DNA from 4 places in the Nonomuraea rubra genome. Region 2 is predicted to be linked to each of the others. Evidence: riboswitches for the same ligand, from Rfam matches in the RefSeq annotation. Region 2 holds a riboswitch; each other region holds the start of a gene.
What was found. A riboswitch is a leader RNA that binds a small molecule or an ion and turns the genes downstream of it on or off. The one in region 2 is predicted to bind thiamine pyrophosphate.

Region 1 (4,203 bases), 2.4 Mb from region 2:
ATCGCCACCGTCGTCAGCTCGGTGCCGGACGCCGCCAGCGCCTGGTCGAGCACCTCCAGCGAGGGCGCGCCGCCCGTCCCCATGATGAGCCGGGAGGAGAACTTCTCCCCGGCGATGATCAGATCATCCACCTTGCACCGCCGTCAGAACCTCCACGCGGTCACGGTCGCGCAGCGCCGTCGTCTCCCAGGCGCCGCGCGTGACCACCTCGTCGTTCACGGCCACGGCCACTCCGGTGGTGGCCGAGGTCAGGGTATGTACGGCTTGAGCCACGGTCATGCCGTCGGCCACCTCGTGGGTCGAACCGTTGATCACAACAATCATGAAATTTCCCGAAATCTCCCGGGCGCGCACAGCGCCGCCAGCTCGCTCTCCTCGCCCAGCAGGATCGCGGTCGTGAGCGGGGCGAGCAGCACGCCGCCCCGGTGGTGCCCGGTCGCGTACGCCAGCCCCGGCGTACCGCTCGGGCCGATCAGCGGCAGGTTGTCCGGCGTCCCCGGCCGCAGCCCCGCCACCACGTCGGCGACCTCCAGCTCGGTGACGCCAGGCACCAGCTCCCTGGCGTCCCGCAGCAGCTCGTAGAGCCCGCCGGCCGTCACCCTGGTGTCGAACCCCATCTCCTCCTGCGTGGCCCCGACCACGAGCTCGCCGTCGCCCCGGGGGACCAGGTAGACGGACGAGCCGTGCACGGTGCCGCGTACGCACCGGCCGAGCAGCGGCTGCGGGGAGCGCAACCGCATGATCTGCCCCTTGACCGGCCGCACCGGCACCTCGGCCAGCTCGGAGCTCCACGCGCCCGCCGCCAGCACGACCCGGTCGCCCCGCACCTCCCGTCCGATGCCGTCCTCGGGGGCCGGTGGCGGTGCGAGGCGGACTCCCGCGACCCGGCCGCCCTCGTACAGGAACTCGGCCGCCCGGGCCCGCACCAGCGGGACGCCCAGCCGTTCCAGCGCGGCCAGCAGGGCCGCCGTCACGCGGCGCGGGTCCACCCACGCGTCGCCGGGCGCCAGCAGGCCGCCGCGCACGGAGGGGGCCAGCATGGGCTCCAGGCGGCGGCACTCGCGCCCGGTGAGGCGCTCGACCGGCAGGCCCAGCTTCTCCATGTACGCGGCCAGCTCGCCCAGCGCCGCCATGTCGTCGGCCCCGAACGCCACATCCAGCGTCCCGTCCGCCCGCAGGTCCAGCCCGCGTACCTCGGCGAACCCCGGCCCGGCGCCCGCGGCCGACCCGTCGCCGGGTCTCGTGCCGGCGCTGGATTCGGGCTCGATGCCCGATGGCGGCCCTGTGCCCGCGACCAGGCCGGCGTCCGTGGACAGGCCGGCGTCGGCGGTCAGTTCGGCGGCGAAGGCGGGCCAGCGGCGCAGGGAGGCCACGCCCAGCCGGAGCAGCGGCGCCTCGGTGTAGGTCACCTCGCTGACCGGGGCCAGCATCCCCGCCGCCGCGTACGAGGCCCCCCTGCCGGGAGCCGGGTCCACCACGGTGACGGGCCGCCCCGCGCGTGCCATCCGCCAGGCCACCGAGAGCCCGACGACCCCGCCACCCACGATCACATCCACCTGCGCTCCCTTCGCCGGCATGATCCGGATCAGGTGTCTTGCGGTCGAAGGCCCGGCAAAGCCTTCCTCTCAGCCCGGTTACGGCCGGACTCCCGCGCGTCTTACCCGAACAGCCTACGGCCTCGGTGCCACGTCCACGCACGCCCCCCGTTATGGTCATCAACGTGAACCATGTCGTGGTGGTGGGAGCGGGCCTGGCCGGAGTGCGTACGGTGGAGGCCCTGCGCGGGCGCGGCTTCACCGGCCGGATCACCCTGATCGGGCAGGAGCGGCATCGTCCCTACGACCGCCCGCCGCTGTCCAAGGCCGTGCTGAAGGGCGAGGCCGACACCAGCTTCGTCGACACCGACCTCGACGCGCTCGGCGTGGAGTTCTGGCCGGGCGTCGCCGCCAAGTCGCTGCGCGCGGGCGTCGTGGAGACCACCGAGGGCGAGGTCGCCTACGACGGCCTGGTCATCGCCACCGGGGCCGACCCGATCCGGCTGCCCGGCGACGGCCCCCAGCACGTCCTGCGCACCCTCGACGACGCTCACGAGCTGCGGGCCATGCTCGTCCCCGGCGCCCGCGTCGCCGTCATCGGCGCCGGGTGGATCGGCGCCGAGGTCGCCACCGCGGCCCGCCGCGCCGGCTGCGAGGTGACGGTCGTCGAGTCCGCCTCCGCCCCGCTCTCGACCGCGGTCGGCGCCGAGCTCGGGGGGCGCACACTGCCCTGGTACGACGGCATCGACCTGCGGCTGCGCACCATGGTCGACTCCGTGGACGAGGGCGGGGTGCGGCTGGTGGGCGGCGAGTTCGTCGAGGCCCACGTGGTCGTCACCGGCATCGGCGTGCGCCCGGCGGTCGAATGGCTCGCCGACGCCGACATCGACCTGCACAACGGCGTCGTCACCGACGAGCACCTGCGCACGTCCCTGCCCGGCGTCGTCGCGGTCGGCGACTGCGCCGCCTGGTGGTCGCGCCGCTGGCAGGCCAGGCTGCGGGTCGAGCACTGGGACACCGCGCTCAACGCCCCCGACGTGGCCGCGGCGACGCTGCTGGGGGAGGAGGCGGTGTACGATCCGGTGCCGTACTTCTGGTCCGAGCAGTTCGGGCACATGCTCCAGTACGCCGGCCACCATCCGGCGGGCGATCGGCTCGTCTACCGCGGCGAGCCCGAGGGCAAGTGGTCGGCCGTCTGGCTCGCCGGCGACGGCACCCTGGCCGCCGTGCTCGCCGTCGACCGGCCCCGCGACCTCGTGCAGGGGCGGCGGATCATCGGTGCAGGCTCGCGCCTCGACGCGGAACGCCTGGTAGATCCACAAGTACCCCTACGAGATTGTGTTGTTTGAGCAAGCACGGCATGTGGTAGTTGTGGTTTCGTGACGCTTTCTGTTGCACAGATCGACCGGGAGACCGACCAGCTCGTTGACGAGTGGCTCACCCTCCCCGAAGTGGCTACGCGCCTCGATCTTCCGATCGGGCGAGCCAAGCAACTCCTCCGGGACCACAAGCTCCTCGGCGTGCGCCGGGGCAGCGGCGGGCCGCAGGTGCCCGCGGTGTTCCTCGATGGAAAGGACGTGATGAAGGGCCTGCCCGGCACGCTGACCGTGTTGCAGGACGCCGGCTACGACGACGTCGAGTCGCTGCGCTGGCTCTTCACCCCAGACGAGTCCCTGCCGGGGTCGCCCATCGAGGCGATCAAGGCCGGCCGTCACACTGAGGTCAAGCGGCGTGCCCAAGCCCTCGCTTTCTGAGGCCCGCCTCTATCTCTGCACGGACGGCCGCCGCGACCGCGGCGACCTGGCAGAGTTCCTCGACTCGGTGCTGGCCGGCGGCGTGGACATCATCCAGCTGCGGGAGAAGGGCCTGGAGGCCCGCGAAGAACTCGCGCTCCTCGAAGTCTTCCGCGACGCCTGCGACCGGCACGGCAAGCTGCTGGCCGTCAACGACCGGGCGGACATCGCCTACGCCGCCCGGCCCGACGTGCTCCATCTGGGGCAGGACGACCTTCCTGTGATGGTCGCGCGAGAGATACTCGGCGACGACATCGTCATCGGACGGTCCACCCACTCCGCCGCCGAGGCTTCCGCCGCGGCCGTGGAGGAGGGCGTCGACTACTTCTGCTGCGGCCCCACCTGGCCCACCCCGACCAAGCCGGGCCGCCCGGCTCCCGGCCCGCCGCTGCTGCGGCACGCGGCGTCGCTGGAGACCTCGCGGCCGTGGTTCGGGATCGGCGGCATCGACCTCGGCAACCTGGACGAGGTGATGGCGTGCGGGGTGCGGCGCGTGGTGGTGGTGCGGGCGATCACCGACGCCGACGACCCTGGGGCGGCGGCGGCGGAGTTCGCCAAACGGCTCTCGGCCGGCTGACTACCGGGCGCCCGCCCTTCACGGCGGGCGCCTCCGTCATCCCCGCGCACAGCGCCCCGCAAGCAGCAGCGCCCGCGTGACCTGCGGTGCGGGCGTGGCGACGGTGGGGCGGTGCCCGCAGCACGCGCGGGCGTGATGCGAGGCCGGCGGCGCAAGGTGCCCGCGTGACCTGCGGTGCCGCGTCTGACTTGCGGTGCCGTGTGTGGTGCGGTGCTCGCGCGCCATGCGGGCCTCGCGGGCAGAGGTGTGCGAGTGTGGCGGATCAGGTCTTGCGGGAGGTGGCGGCGATGGCGAGGTC
Region 2 (4,203 bases):
CGCGGCCATCGTGAACACCTCCTCGATCAACGGCCTGCGCGGCAACAAGTCGCTGATCGACTACGCCGCCACCAAGGGCGCCATCAACGCCTTCACCTACTCCATGGCGCAGAACCTGGTCGAGCGCGGCATCCGGGTGAACGCCGTCGCGCCGGGACCGGTGTGGACGCCGCTGATCCCGGCGACCATGCCGGAGGAGAAGGTGGCCAAGTTCGGTGAGCACGTGCCGATGGGACGGCCCGCCGATCCGGACGAGATCGCCCCCTCGTACGTCTTCTTCGCCGCGAACCGGCTGTCGTCGTACTACACGGGCGAGGTGCTGGCCCCGATCGGCGGGGAGACCCTGCCGGGTTAGTCCACGTAGAGGTTGCCGCCGAGCCGCCTGAACTCGGCCGCCTTCTCCGCGTACCCGGCGTCCCTGATCTCGTGGCTGATCCGCATCGAGCAGAACTTGGGCCCGCACATCGAGCAGAAGTGCGCGGTCTTGGCGGGCGCGGCCGGCAGCGTCTCGTCGTGGAACGAGCGTGCCGTCTCCGGGTCGAGCGACAGGTCGAACTGGTCCTCCCAGCGGAACTCGAACCGCGCGTCCGACAGCGCGTCGTCCCACGCCTGGGCCTGCGGGTGCCCCTTGGCCAGGTCCGCGGCGTGCGCGGCGATCTTGTACGTGATCACCCCGGTTTTGACGTCGTCCTTGTCGGGCAGGCCGAGGTGCTCCTTGGGGGTGACGTAGCAGAGCATGGCCGTGCCGTACCAGCCGATCATGGCGGCGCCGATGCCCGAGGTGATGTGGTCGTAGCCGGGGGCGATGTCCGTCACGAGCGGGCCGAGCGTGTAGAAGGGGGAGTCGTCGCAGAGCTCGCGCTGCAGGTCGACGTTCTCCTTGATCTTGTGCATGGGCACGTGGCCGGGCCCCTCGATCATCACCTGGACGTCGTGCTCGCGGGCGGTCCCCGTCAGCTCGCCCAGCGTGCGCAGCTCGGCGAACTGGGCCTCGTCGTTGGCGTCCGCGATCGAGCCGGGGCGCAGGCCGTCGCCCAGCGAGTACGACACGTCGTAGCGGGCCAGGATCTCGCACATCTCGGCGAAGTTCTCGTACAGGAAGCTCTCGCGGTGGTGCGCCAGGCACCAGGCCGCCATGATCGAGCCGCCGCGCGAGACGATGCCGGTCTTGCGCCCCGCGGTCAGCGGCACGTGCGCCAGCCGTACCCCCGCGTGCACGGTCACGTAGTCGACGCCCTGCTCGCACTGCTCGATCAGCGTGTCGCGGTAGACCTCCCACGACAGCAGCTCCGGCCGGCCCTTGACCTTCTCCAGCGCCTGGTAGATGGGGACGGTGCCGACCGGGACGGGGGAGTTGCGCAGGATCCACTCGCGGGTCTCGTGGATGTCGGCACCGGTGGACAGGTCCATGATCGTGTCGGCGCCCCAGCGCGTGGCCCAGGTCATCTTCTCGACCTCCTCCTCGATGGAGGAGGTGACGGCGGAGTTGCCGATGTTGGCGTTGATCTTCACGAGGAAGTTGCGGCCGATGATCATCGGCTCGGACTCGGGGTGATTGACGTTCGCGGGGATGATGGCCCGGCCGGCGGCGACCTCCTGACGTACGAACTCGGGGGTGACGCCCTCGCGCACGGCCACGAACTCCATCTCCCTGGTCACCAGCCCGCGCCGGGCGCACCCGACCTGCGTGACCGGCTGCCCCGCCGCCGCGCGCTCGCGGATCCACCCGGCGCGCAGGTGCGGCAGGCCCCGCCGCAGGTCCGGCTCGTAGGCGGGGTCGGTGTACGGGCCAGAGGTGTCGTACAGCGTCACCGACGAGCCGTTCGACAGGTGCACCTGGCGCATCGGCACCCGCAGCTCACCGCTGTAGACCTTGGAAAAGCGCGCGCTACTCATCGCGCAAACTCCCTTCGCCGGCATTATCCGGAGCAGGTTCTGGCGGTCGGCGGCTGTCAGCCGTCCTCTCAGCCCGGTCCCCACCGGGCTCCCGCGTTGGACGGCGATGATCGTACCCACGCTCCGCCCCACCCGAAACCCTGACAGGCGAGGTTTGCCGGTCGCCGTGAGCGGTAGGGTCCCCATCAGGGGAAACATGAAGAGATTCGCCGCTGTCGCAGGACTACTCGTCGTGATGGCCGCGTCCGGCGCCACCGCAGCCGCCGGGGACGGCATGGATCAGCACGAAGTCAGCCAGGAACAGTACGACACTCTGATCGCCCAGTGCCGCTACGCCGATACGGGGAAGGCGAAATGCCGTGCGGCGGTCAAGCGCATGTACCGCGTCGGCCAGGCCGACCCGGCGCTCGACTGCCGGACCTACTCCGGCGTGACCGTGTGCGGCACGCTCAAGCTCAGCAAGGCCGAGCGCAGATGCACCCGGGACTCCAGGGCACAGGGAGTGCCGTTCCGCCGTGCCGAGGTGGAATGTTACGCACTGTCATGATCGTCGTAGGAGTGGACGGCTCCCGTACCGGGCTGGAGGCCGCCGGCTGGGCCGCCGCCGAGGCCGAGCTGCGGCAGGAGCCGCTGACCGTGGCGCACGCCGTGCCGAGGTGGGTGTGCGAGGGCGCCGTCCACTACGCCGAGGTGGCCCAGTGGATGCGCGACGGCGCCGAGACCGTGCTCAGCGCCGCCTGCGACCGCGCGCGCCGCGTGTGGCCGCAGGTGCGCATGGAGGGCGTGCTGCTGCCGGGCGACCCCCGCTCGGCGCTGATCAAGGCGTCCGAGGGGGCCGAGCTGCTGGTCGTGGGCAGCCGGGGGATCGGCGGGGTGCGGGGGCTGCTGATCGGATCGGTCGCGTACGGGACGGCCGCGCACGCCCGTACGGACGTCGTCCTGATCCACGAGCCGCCCGCGTCCCCGCGCGGTGAGATCGTGGCCGGGGCCGACGGCTCACCGGGCGCCGCGCGGGCGCTCGGGTTCGCCTTCGCCGAGGCCGAGCTGCGCGGCGCGCGGCTGCGTGCCGTACGGGCCTGGGCCTGGCCCCATCCCGGCGGCTTCGAGCCGGCCTCCCGCGAGCGCGAGCAGGACACCCTGCGTTCGCTGAAGGAGTCGCTGGCCCCGCACCGGGAGCGGCATCCGGGCGTGCACGTGATCGCGGAGGTCGTGCACGGGCATCCGGTGGAGGTGCTGAAGGAGACCTCCGCCCGCGCCGACCTGCTGGTGGTGGGTACGCGGGGGCACGGGCAGCTCGCCGGGATGCTCATCGGCTCGATCAGCCAGGCCCTCCTGCACCACGCGCCGTGCCCGCTGGCCGTGGTACGCGGCTGAAAGTTACATCCGTACTCCCAGGTCAGCCCCCCGCCATGATCGTCGTGCTTCCCGGCGCCGCGCCGCCGCTCCTACGATCTGCGCAGGCTACGACGGGAGAGCACACGATGCGCAGCAAGACCGGCTCCGTGCTGGCCGCGCTGGCGGCCCTGGCCGCCGCGGTGTTGATCGCCACCGCGTTATCCGCCACCACCACGGCCACGGCCAGCGCCGCCCCCATCAGGATCATGCCCCTGGGCGACTCGATCACCGGATCCCCCGGCTGCTGGCGGGCCCTGCTCTGGAACCGCCTGCAGAGCGCCGGCCACACGAACGTCGACTTCGTCGGCACCCTCCCGCCGCAGGGCTGCGGGGTGGCCCACGACGGCGACAACGAGGGACACGGCGGCTACCTCGCCACCAACGTCGCCGGCCAGAACCTGCTGCCCGGCTGGCTCTCCGCCACCCAGCCCGACATCGTGCTCATGCACTTCGGCACCAACGACGTCTGGAGCAACATCGCGCCCGCGACGATCCTCGGCGCCTTCACCACGCTGGTGAACCAGATGCGCTCCAGCAACCCGAACATGAAGATCCTCGTCGCCAAGATCATCCCGATGAACCCGTCCACCTGCGGCGAATGCGCCCAGCGCACCGTGAACTTCAACAACGCCATCCCCGCCTGGGCCGCCGCGACCACCACCCCGCAGTCGCCGATCATCGTGGTGGACCAGTGGACGGGGTTCAGCACGGGCACCGACACCTACGACGGGGTGCACCCTAACGCGTCGGGTGACCAGAAGATGTCCGACAAGTGGTACCCGGCGCTGGTGGACGCGATGGCCGGCGGCGGCACCGCCACCCCCACCGTCACCACCACCACGCCTCCGCCTGGTGGATGCACGGCCACCTACAAGGTCACCGGGCAGTGGCATGGCGGCTTCCAGGGCGAGG
Region 3 (4,203 bases), 1.5 Mb from region 2:
GCCGGGTGGTAGACGCACACGTAGCCGCCCACGGCGCTGCCCAGGCGCAACGCGCTGATGTCCACCCGCAGGTCGAGCAGGGTGCCGTTGCTGTGCAGGCGCCTGGTGCGCAGCGAGACGGGCTCGCCGGTGCGTACCCGCTCCAGGGCGGCGGTGTGCTCGGTGGTCAGCTCGTCCGGCACGATGGGCGCCCTGCGCCCGACCACCTCCTCCGCGCTCCACCCGAACACCCGCTCCGCCGCGGCGTTCCAGACCAGCACGCTCTGGTCCCTGTCGAGCGCCACGACGGCGTTGGGTGAGCTGGCGAGCGCAGCGCGTGCGATCTCATCGTCACTACCGGCCCATTCGTCCCCCACTACTCCATAGTGCACGCGGTGCGGTGGGTGCGTCGGGAGATCCGTCCGATACGCTGCGGTCACGGTGATTCCCGGCGGTGGGAGGGTGCGAGGCATGTCGAGCAACGATCTCGATGCCCTGTTGCGGGTGACCTCCAGCACCTATCGGGGCGAGACGCCGCCCGACATCGCCTTCGGCACCTACGACGGCGCCGTGGGCAGGCTGGTGCTGGCCGTGACGGGCAAGGGCATCGCGGCGTGCAGCTTCGAGGCGGAGAACGACGTGTTCGAGCTGGTCACCAGGCATGTGGGCAGCTTCATCGGGCCCGAAGCCAGGCGGCTCGACCCGGTGCGCAGGGAGCTCGACGCGTACTTCTCCGGGCGGCTGCGCACGTTCGCCACGCCGGTGGACCTGGCGCTGGCCACGCCGTTCGCGCGCACGGTGCTGCAGAAGACCATGGCCGTGCCCTACGGCACCACCACGACGCTGGAGCGGATCGGCGAGAGCATCGGCCGGCCGCGCGCGCTGCGGGCGATCGGCAACGCGCTGGCCTCCAACCCCGTCTGCGTGATCGTGCCCTGCCACCGGGTGGTGCGCGAGGACGGCGCGCTCGGCGACTACGCGGGCGGCGCGTCCGCCAAGCAGCACCTGCTCAACGTCGAACGGAAGGCTTCCGCACCAGCAGGCCGATGAGCAGCGTGACCAGCGCGGCCACCAGTGCCCCGCCCAGCGCGCCGTTCATCCACACCTGCCGGGTGAAGCCGATGGCCTCGCGCGCGGACGCCCAGAACCCGTCCCACGCCGCGATGGTCGGCGTCGAGGTCGTCAGCCAGTAGGCGGCGAAGCCCAGCGCCCACGGCACCAGCATGGACCAGCGCGAGGGCGCGTTCTCCTCGGTGTTCCAGCGGCGGGAGCCGCCCAGCAGGAAGTAGTCCACGGCCAGCACCGCGAACATCGGCACGAACACCGCCCCGATCACGCCCAGGAACGCGCCGTACGACGTCACGTCCACGAGCAGGGCGATCACGACGGTGAGCACCCCGATGGCGACCGAGAAGGCGCGCCGGTCCACGCGCGGCATCAGGTTCTGCAGCGAGACCGTGGTGGAGTAGACGTTGGCGAAGGACTGGTCGGTCTCGCGCAGCACCAGGATGGCGAAGAACAGCGCGCCCAGCGGCACCGCGACGAACGTGCCGAACACGGCGTCCGCGTTGCCCGCGATGGCCACCGCGTACACGCCCAGCCCCAGGCAGGCCACCTGGGCGAGCGTGTAACCGCCGACCACCCCGGTGAAGGCGGCGCCGGTGGAGCGCGAGTGCCGGGCGAAGTCGGCCGCCATCGGCACCCACGACACCGACAGCGCGATCACGTAGTCGACCGCGGCGGGGAAGGCGGTCCACGAGCCGCCCTCCTGCGCCGGCGCCTCACGCAGGAAGAACCAGGCGAACCAGACCATCGCGATGATGACGCCGATCGTGACGTACCGGCGCAGCACCCGGACGGCCCCGAGCGGCCAGATCGTCAGCGCGGTGGTCAGCACCCCCGCCACGACCACCCACACCGCGTACGGCACCGCCGGAAAGATCGCCCCGGCGGCCGTGGCGATCACCCAGAGCTCGAACGCGCCCCAGCCGAGCATCTGCACGATGTTCAGCACCGTCGGCATGTAGGAGATCCGCGCCCCGAACAGCCCGCGCAGCAGCACCATCGCCGGCTGCCCCGTCTGCGTGCCCGGGATGGCCGACAGCCCCACCATGGCCGTGCCGATCAGGCTGCCGACCACGGTCGCCACGAGCGCCGCCGCCAGGCTGAGCGGGGCGTTGCCGAGCGGGTTGACCAGGAACATCGCCCCGGAGAAGCCGAGGAGGCTGACGCCGAGGTTCGCCCAGAGCGCGCCCTGGTCGAGCACGCCCAGCGTCTTCGGCGGCCGGCCTTCGAGTGTCAGCGGAACTTCGTCGGCGACATGCGTCATCGCACACTCCCTACGCCGGCATTACCCGGACAGGTTCAGGCGGTCGGCAGCGGATCAAGTAGCTGCCCTCTCAGCCCGGCACCCCGAGCTCCCGCGACGATCTGTAGTTGGCGCCCTCATCATGCCTCAATGACGGCGAAACCGCCATAGTGGGCGAGTTCAGGCCACGTACGGAGGCTGTCCCGTCTCGCTGACCATCGGCTTGCTCGCGGACTCCCACGCCTGCATGCCGCCCCCCACGTTGACCGCGTCGCGCCCGAGCTGGTTGAGCCAGGCCGCCACGTTCATGGAGCGGCCGCCCACCCGGCAGACGACGTAGACGGTGCGGTCGCCGGGCACCTCGTCCACCCGGCCCTGGATCTGGGTCATCGGGATGTGCACGGCCTCGGGCGCGTGGCCCGCGAGCCATTCGTCCTGCTCGCGGACGTCGAGCAGGTAGGCGTCTGCGGGAACGGCGCTGGCCTCGATCTCGGGAACGGTCATGACTCCATCATCTCGCGTCGCGAGTCGTAGGAAGCACGCGCCGCGATGATCTCCTCCTGGTGCTGTTCGGTCCAGGTGACCAGGGACTTGATGGTCTGGTGCAGGGTGCGGCCGAGCGGCGTCAGCGCGTAGTCCACGCGGGGTGGCACGACCGGGTGGACCGTGCGGCTGACCAGGCCGTCGCGTTCGAGCTGGCGCAGGGTGACGCTGAGCATGCGCTGGCTGATGCCGTCGATCTCGCGGCGGAGCTGGGTGAAGCGCAGGCTCTGGCAGTCGAGCAGCGCGATCACCAGCAGCGACCACTTGTCAGCGATGCGGTCGAGGATCTGGCGGACCTCGCAGTCCTCCCGCACGTCCCACTGGCGCACGTCGTAGTCGTCGTCCACGGTGCCTTCGCAGTAACCGAGTGATCGAGAAGTGCCTTCTTCCACAAGAAACCATGCTGGCGCATGATGTGGGGCGGTTACAAGAGAGAACCGACCTTCCTAGAAGTAACCGGGGGTTTGTTGTGTCTGTCCCTGCCCGTACCTGGGGCGTACTGATCGTTTTGTGCGGGGCCATCTTCCTGGAGGGCATCGACGTGGCGATGCTGAACGTCGCCCTCCCGTCCATCCGGGCCGACCTCGGGCTGTCCACCGGCATGCTGAGCGGGGTCGTGAGCGCGTACGTGCTCGGCTACGGCGGTTTCATGCTGCTCGGCGGCCGGGCGGCCGACCTGCTGGGGCGGCGGCGGATGTTCCTGTTCTGGCTGGTGGTGTTCCTGCTGTTCTCGGGGCTCGGCGGCTTCGCGGACGAGGGGTGGGTGCTGCTGGTGGCCAGGTTCGTCACCGGGGTGGCCGCCGCGTTCATGACGCCCGCCGGCCTGTCCCTGATCACCACGAACTTCCCCGAGGGCCCCCAGCGCAACAGGGCCCTGCTCATCTACGCCGGCACGGCCGCGGGCGGCTTCGCGCTCGGGCTGGTGATCGGCGGGCTGCTGGCCGCGATCGGCTGGCGCTGGGTGTTCTTCGCCCCCGTGCTGCTGGCGCTGGTCATCCTGGTCGCCGCCATCCCCCTGATCAAGGACCAGGGGGAGCGCCGGGCGGCGGGCGGCTTCGACGTGGCGGGCGCGATCAGCGTCACCGGCGCGATGATCCTGCTCGTCTACGGCGTCGTCCGCCTGGAGCACCTCTCCGACGGCCCGCTCCTGACGGCCGCGGCCTTCGCCGGGGGCCTGGCCCTGCTGGCGATCTTCGTCGCCGTCGAACGCCGCTCCGCCGCCCCGCTCGTCCGGCTCGGGATCCTGCGCTCGGGCCCGCTGGTCCGCGCGAACGTCATGGCCGCGCTGCTCACGGCCTCGTTCTTCGGCTTCCAGTTCCTGGTCACGCTGTACCTCCAGGAGCTGCGCGGCTGGTCCACCATCCAGACGGGGC
Region 4 (4,203 bases), 840 kb from region 2:
TCGTCAGCCGGTGGCCGACTCCGCCGACAGGGCGGCCGCCGCCTGGGGCGCCGTCCTGGGCGGGATGCCGCGCAGGTTGAAGGCGAACCGGGCGACCGAGTCCGCGATCGCATCCGAGTCCACGTCCAGCGCCGTGTGGTTGATGTTGGCGATCGTGTCGCACGCCTGGTGGTAGCAGACGTCGTACGCCACGCCGGCCGTGCCGCCGAACAGCGCCGCCTCCTCGGGCGTCTTGAGGCCCTCGGCACCGGTGAAGATGCCACCGGACGGGATGCCGACGGCGATGAACGGCCCGTAGTCCGAGCGCCCGTCGAAGTCGGTGCCGACGGTCGGCAGCGACCGGGAGCCGAAGAAGGCCTCGAACCGCTCCTCGATCTCGTCCGAGCCGGGCGGTCCAGCGGGCGACCCGACGCCGTCCGAGTCGTCACCGTCGTACAGCTTGTACGCGTAGTTCGGCGAGGCGATCATGTCGAAGTTCAGGTACACCCTGATCCGGTCGCGCTGCGCCTCCGACAGGGAGGCGACGTACTGGTCGGACCCGAGCAGCCCGACCTCCTCGGCCGCCCAGAACGCGAAGCGCACCTTGTTCTTGGTCGGGACGAGCGCCATCTCCTCGGCGATCTCGATGAGGGCCGCGCTGCCGGAGCCGTTGTCGTTGATGCCGGGCCCCTCAGGCACGCTGTCGAGGTGCGCGCCGACCATGACGACGTTGCGCGGGTCACCGAAGCGGCTCTCCGCGATCACGTTGTCGTTGGTGCCGAGCACGAGGTTGGCGTCGACCTTGAGCCGGACGGTGGCGCCGGCCGTGGCGGCCAGCTCGTTGCCCACGGCGAAGCTGGAGAACACCATGGGGATCCCGGCCCGCCACTCGCCGATGTCCAGCGGGAAGGGGTCCGTACGCCCCGGCTGGCCCTCGTTGAAGACGATGATCCCGGACGCTCCGGCCTGGCCGGCGTTGACCACCTTGTTGACGAAGGGGCAGGTGCCGCGCTGGATGAGCGCGATCCGGCCGGGCACGAAGCCCGCGAAGTCGGACGCCTCGCAACCACTGGTCGAGCTGGGCGCCGGGGTCGGCGGCAGGGTCAGGTCCACGCCCTGGACCTGGGCGGTCACGTCACCGGCCGGGGAGGGCTGGAAGGTGACGAAGTCGGTGCCGGGCACGTACGACTTCGTGGTGGGCGCGGTGAGGTCGAGCACGGGCGGGCTGTTCTCGCTCCAGCTCTCGACGAAGTTGATCGGCTGGCGCGTGACCTTGTAACCGGCCCTGCGCAGCTTGCCCTCGACATAGGCGACGGAGGCGTCGTAACCGGGCGTGCCGACGGCGCGGTTGCCGCCGTTGGCGTCGGCGATGGCCTGGAACGCGTCGAGATGCTTCTTGACGTTGGTGCCCTTGACCTTCTTGACGAGCACCTTGGCGAAGGCGTCGTCGAGGCCGCCCGCGTGCGCGGGCACGGCCATGGCCAGGGGTAAGGCGAGGGTGGCGATCAGAACGGTGATGATTCTTCGCATACAGGTCCCCATGGGTTACCAGGAATGCGGCATTTCCCCCCGAGGCGCCGCTGCCCGAACGTAACCCGGCGAACAATCACCGTGAAGACCCACTATGTGGCAAATTCGCGACATCACTCCGTACGGCGGGCGCGGGCCCGCCGCTTGCCCTCGTGCATCGCCTGCACGCGGGCGATCGGGATCGTGTGTCCCTCCTCGACGAGGTCGGCGGGCAGCCGCTGCGGCGCCGGCATGTGCTCGGCCCACGGGTCGCCGTCCTTCAGCAGCCCCGGCGCGGTCCGCACGGTGAAGTCCCGCGGCGACACCCGGTCCAGCTCCGACCACGCCAGCGGGAACGAGACGGGCACGCCGGGCCGGATGCGCGGGCTGTAGGCGGCCACCACCGTGGCCCCGCCCGCCCGGGTGGAGTCGAGGAACACCTTGCCCTCGCGGTCCTCCCGGATGAACGCGGTGGTCGCCAGCGCCGGGTCCAGCCGCTCGGCCCGCGCCGCCAGCGCCCGGGTGGCCGCCGCGAGGTCGTCCATCGCCGTGCCCGCCACCACGGGCACGAACACGTGCACCCCCTTGGCGCCGCTCGTCTTCACCGCGCCCGCCAGCCCCATGTCCTCCAGGGCCTGCCGGACCAGCAGCGCGCCGCGCACCGCCAGCGAGAACGAGTCGTCGTGCTCGGGCGGGTCGAGGTCGAGCACCAGGTGGGTGGCGTGCTCGCCGGCGAACAGTGCCGGGTGGTACTCCACCGCCCGCTGGTTGGCGAACCACAGCAGCGTCTTCCTGTCGTCGCACAGCGCGTACGTCACCTGCCTGCGCGACGCCTCCGCCCACAGGGACACCGACCGCACCCAGGCGGGGGCGTACTTGGGCAGGTTCTTCTGCATGAACGGCGCCTGCCCTGGGCGCACGCGGACGACCGAGAGCGGGCGGTCGCGCAGCACCGGGATGATGCGGTCGCGGACGGCGTCGAGGTAGTCGACCAGGTCGCGCTTGGTGGCGTCGGCACCGTCGAACAGCGGCTGGTCCAGGTTGGTCAGATCGACCCCGTCACGCGTCTCATCAGCGGCCACCCGCCCTACGATGCCGATCCTCGAACGTGTGGTCAACAACGACCCCTGTTACAGTGGGCCCTTGACGCGGGGTGCCCGGAAGGCCGGGCTGAGATCACACCCGTCGAACCTGATCTAGTTCGGACTAGCGAAGGGACGTCGCAGCCGTGAGCGCTGTTCCCAAAGTCCTGTCCATCGCGGGCACCGATCCCAGCGGCGGTGCCGGGATCCAGGCAGACCTGAAGACCTTCTCCGCGCTCGGCGCGTACGGCATGACCGTCGTCACCGCGCTGGTCGCGCAGACCACCACCGGCGTGAAGGGCATCCACGAGGTGCCGGCCGAGTTCGTCGCCGAGCAGCTCGACACGCTGCTGGCCGACGTGCCCGCCGACGCCGTCAAGATCGGCATGCTGGGCAACGCGCCGCTGATCAAGGCCGTGGCGGCGGCGCTCGACACGTACCGGCCCGAGTACGTCGTGCTCGACCCGGTCATGGTGGCCAAGAGCGGCGACCGGCTGCTGCCGGCCGACGCGGTGGCGGCACTGCGCGAGACGCTGCTGCCCCGCGTGCACCTGATCACCCCCAACCTGCCGGAGGCGGCCGACCTGCTCGCCGAGAAGCCGGCCGGGAGCCTGGCGGAGATGCACGAGCAGGCGCAGCGGCTGCGGGCGCTGGGCGCGCGGCAGGTGCTGCTCAAGGGCGGCCACCTCGACGGCGAGACGTGCGTGGACGTGCTGGCGACGCCGGAGGGCACGGTCGAGCTGGCCGCGCCCCGCGTGGACACGAAGAACACGCACGGCACGGGCTGCACGCTGTCCTCGGCCATCGCGGCGCTGCGCCCCCGCCACGACGACTGGGAGGGCGCGGTGCGGGCCGCCAAGACGTACCTCACCGAGGCGCTGCGCGCGGCCGACAGCCTGCACGTCGGCCACGGTCACGGTCCTGTCCACCACTTCCACGCCATCTGGTAGGTCCTGCATGTTCTGCGACGACATCTGGCAGCGCACGGCCGGGCTGATGCGCGCCATCCACGAGCACCCCTTCATCGCCGCCCTCGGTGACGGCACCCTCGACCGCGAGCGGTTCGGGTTCTACATGGTGCAGGACGCCCGCTACCTGGAGGCGTTCTCCAAGGCGCTGGCCACGGCGTCCGTGCGGGCCGGCGACGCCGGCGACGCGGCGTTCTGGGCGCAGAGCGCGCACACGGCGCTGGTGGCCGAGCGGATGCTGCACGCCGGGTACATCGAGGAGCTCGACGCCAAGGGCCCCACCTCGCCGACGTGCCTGGCGTACGCGTCGTACCTCCAGGCCACGGCCCTGACCGCACCGTACCCGGTGGTCGTGGCGGCGGTGCTGCCGTGCTTCTGGATCTACCAGGACGTCGGCACGGCGCTGCTGGAGCGCGTCGGCGACACCGCCGGCCACCCGTACGGCAAGTGGATCTCCACCTACGCCGACCCGGGCTTCGCGGCCTCCGTCGAGCAGGCCAAGGCCATCGCCGACCGGCTCGCGGCCGCCGCCGGCCCGGACACCCGCGAGGCGATGGCGCAGGCGTACTGCCGGGCGGCGGCGTACGAGTGGATGTTCTGGGACAGCGCGTGGCGGCGCGAGAGCTGGCCCACGGAGCGGTGGCTAACCGCTTGACGAGGCCCTG

Region 1: it holds a riboswitch for thiamine pyrophosphate, as region 2 does, so the genes downstream of both, HD593_RS38255 (FAD-dependent oxidoreductase) here and thiC (phosphomethylpyrimidine synthase ThiC) in region 2, are expected to answer to the same signal.
Region 3: it holds a riboswitch for thiamine pyrophosphate, as region 2 does, so the genes downstream of both, HD593_RS57275 (purine-cytosine permease family protein) here and thiC (phosphomethylpyrimidine synthase ThiC) in region 2, are expected to answer to the same signal.
Region 4: it holds a riboswitch for thiamine pyrophosphate, as region 2 does, so the genes downstream of both, thiD (bifunctional hydroxymethylpyrimidine kinase/phosphomethylpyrimidine kinase) here and thiC (phosphomethylpyrimidine synthase ThiC) in region 2, are expected to answer to the same signal.

Annotation. Positions count from the first base shown of each region.
Region 1 is NZ_JACHMI010000001.1:8,421,468-8,425,670, reverse strand. It holds gene HD593_RS38265 (thiazole synthase) at 1-131, opposite strand, end outside; gene thiS (sulfur carrier protein ThiS) at 124-324, opposite strand; gene HD593_RS38255 (FAD-dependent oxidoreductase) at 321-1,556, opposite strand; TPP riboswitch at 1,546-1,662, opposite strand; gene HD593_RS38250 (NAD(P)/FAD-dependent oxidoreductase) at 1,721-2,884, shown strand; gene HD593_RS38245 (Rv2175c family DNA-binding protein) at 2,915-3,289, shown strand; gene thiE (thiamine phosphate synthase) at 3,267-3,905, shown strand; gene HD593_RS38235 (polyprenyl synthetase family protein) at 4,168-4,203, opposite strand, start outside.
Region 2 is NZ_JACHMI010000001.1:10,826,462-10,830,664, reverse strand. It holds gene HD593_RS49365 (SDR family oxidoreductase) at 1-355, shown strand, start outside; gene thiC (phosphomethylpyrimidine synthase ThiC) at 352-1,896, opposite strand; TPP riboswitch at 1,889-2,001, opposite strand; gene HD593_RS49355 (hypothetical protein) at 2,093-2,443, shown strand; gene HD593_RS49350 (universal stress protein) at 2,440-3,270, shown strand; gene HD593_RS49345 (cellulose binding domain-containing protein) at 3,378-4,203, shown strand, end outside.
Region 3 is NZ_JACHMI010000001.1:12,352,065-12,356,267, forward strand. It holds gene HD593_RS57265 (PAS domain-containing sensor histidine kinase) at 1-356, opposite strand, end outside; gene HD593_RS57270 (methylated-DNA--[protein]-cysteine S-methyltransferase) at 451-1,029, shown strand; gene HD593_RS57275 (purine-cytosine permease family protein) at 989-2,308, opposite strand; TPP riboswitch at 2,299-2,413, opposite strand; gene HD593_RS57280 (rhodanese-like domain-containing protein) at 2,468-2,791, opposite strand; gene HD593_RS57285 (winged helix-turn-helix transcriptional regulator) at 2,788-3,177, opposite strand; gene HD593_RS57290 (MFS transporter) at 3,339-4,203, shown strand, end outside.
Region 4 is NZ_JACHMI010000001.1:11,667,350-11,671,552, forward strand. It holds gene HD593_RS53375 (M28 family peptidase) at 4-1,509, opposite strand; gene HD593_RS53380 (DNA polymerase domain-containing protein) at 1,623-2,570, opposite strand; TPP riboswitch at 2,628-2,723, shown strand; gene thiD (bifunctional hydroxymethylpyrimidine kinase/phosphomethylpyrimidine kinase) at 2,717-3,520, shown strand; gene HD593_RS53390 (TenA family protein) at 3,528-4,193, shown strand; gene HD593_RS53395 (carbon starvation CstA family protein) at 4,182-4,203, opposite strand, start outside.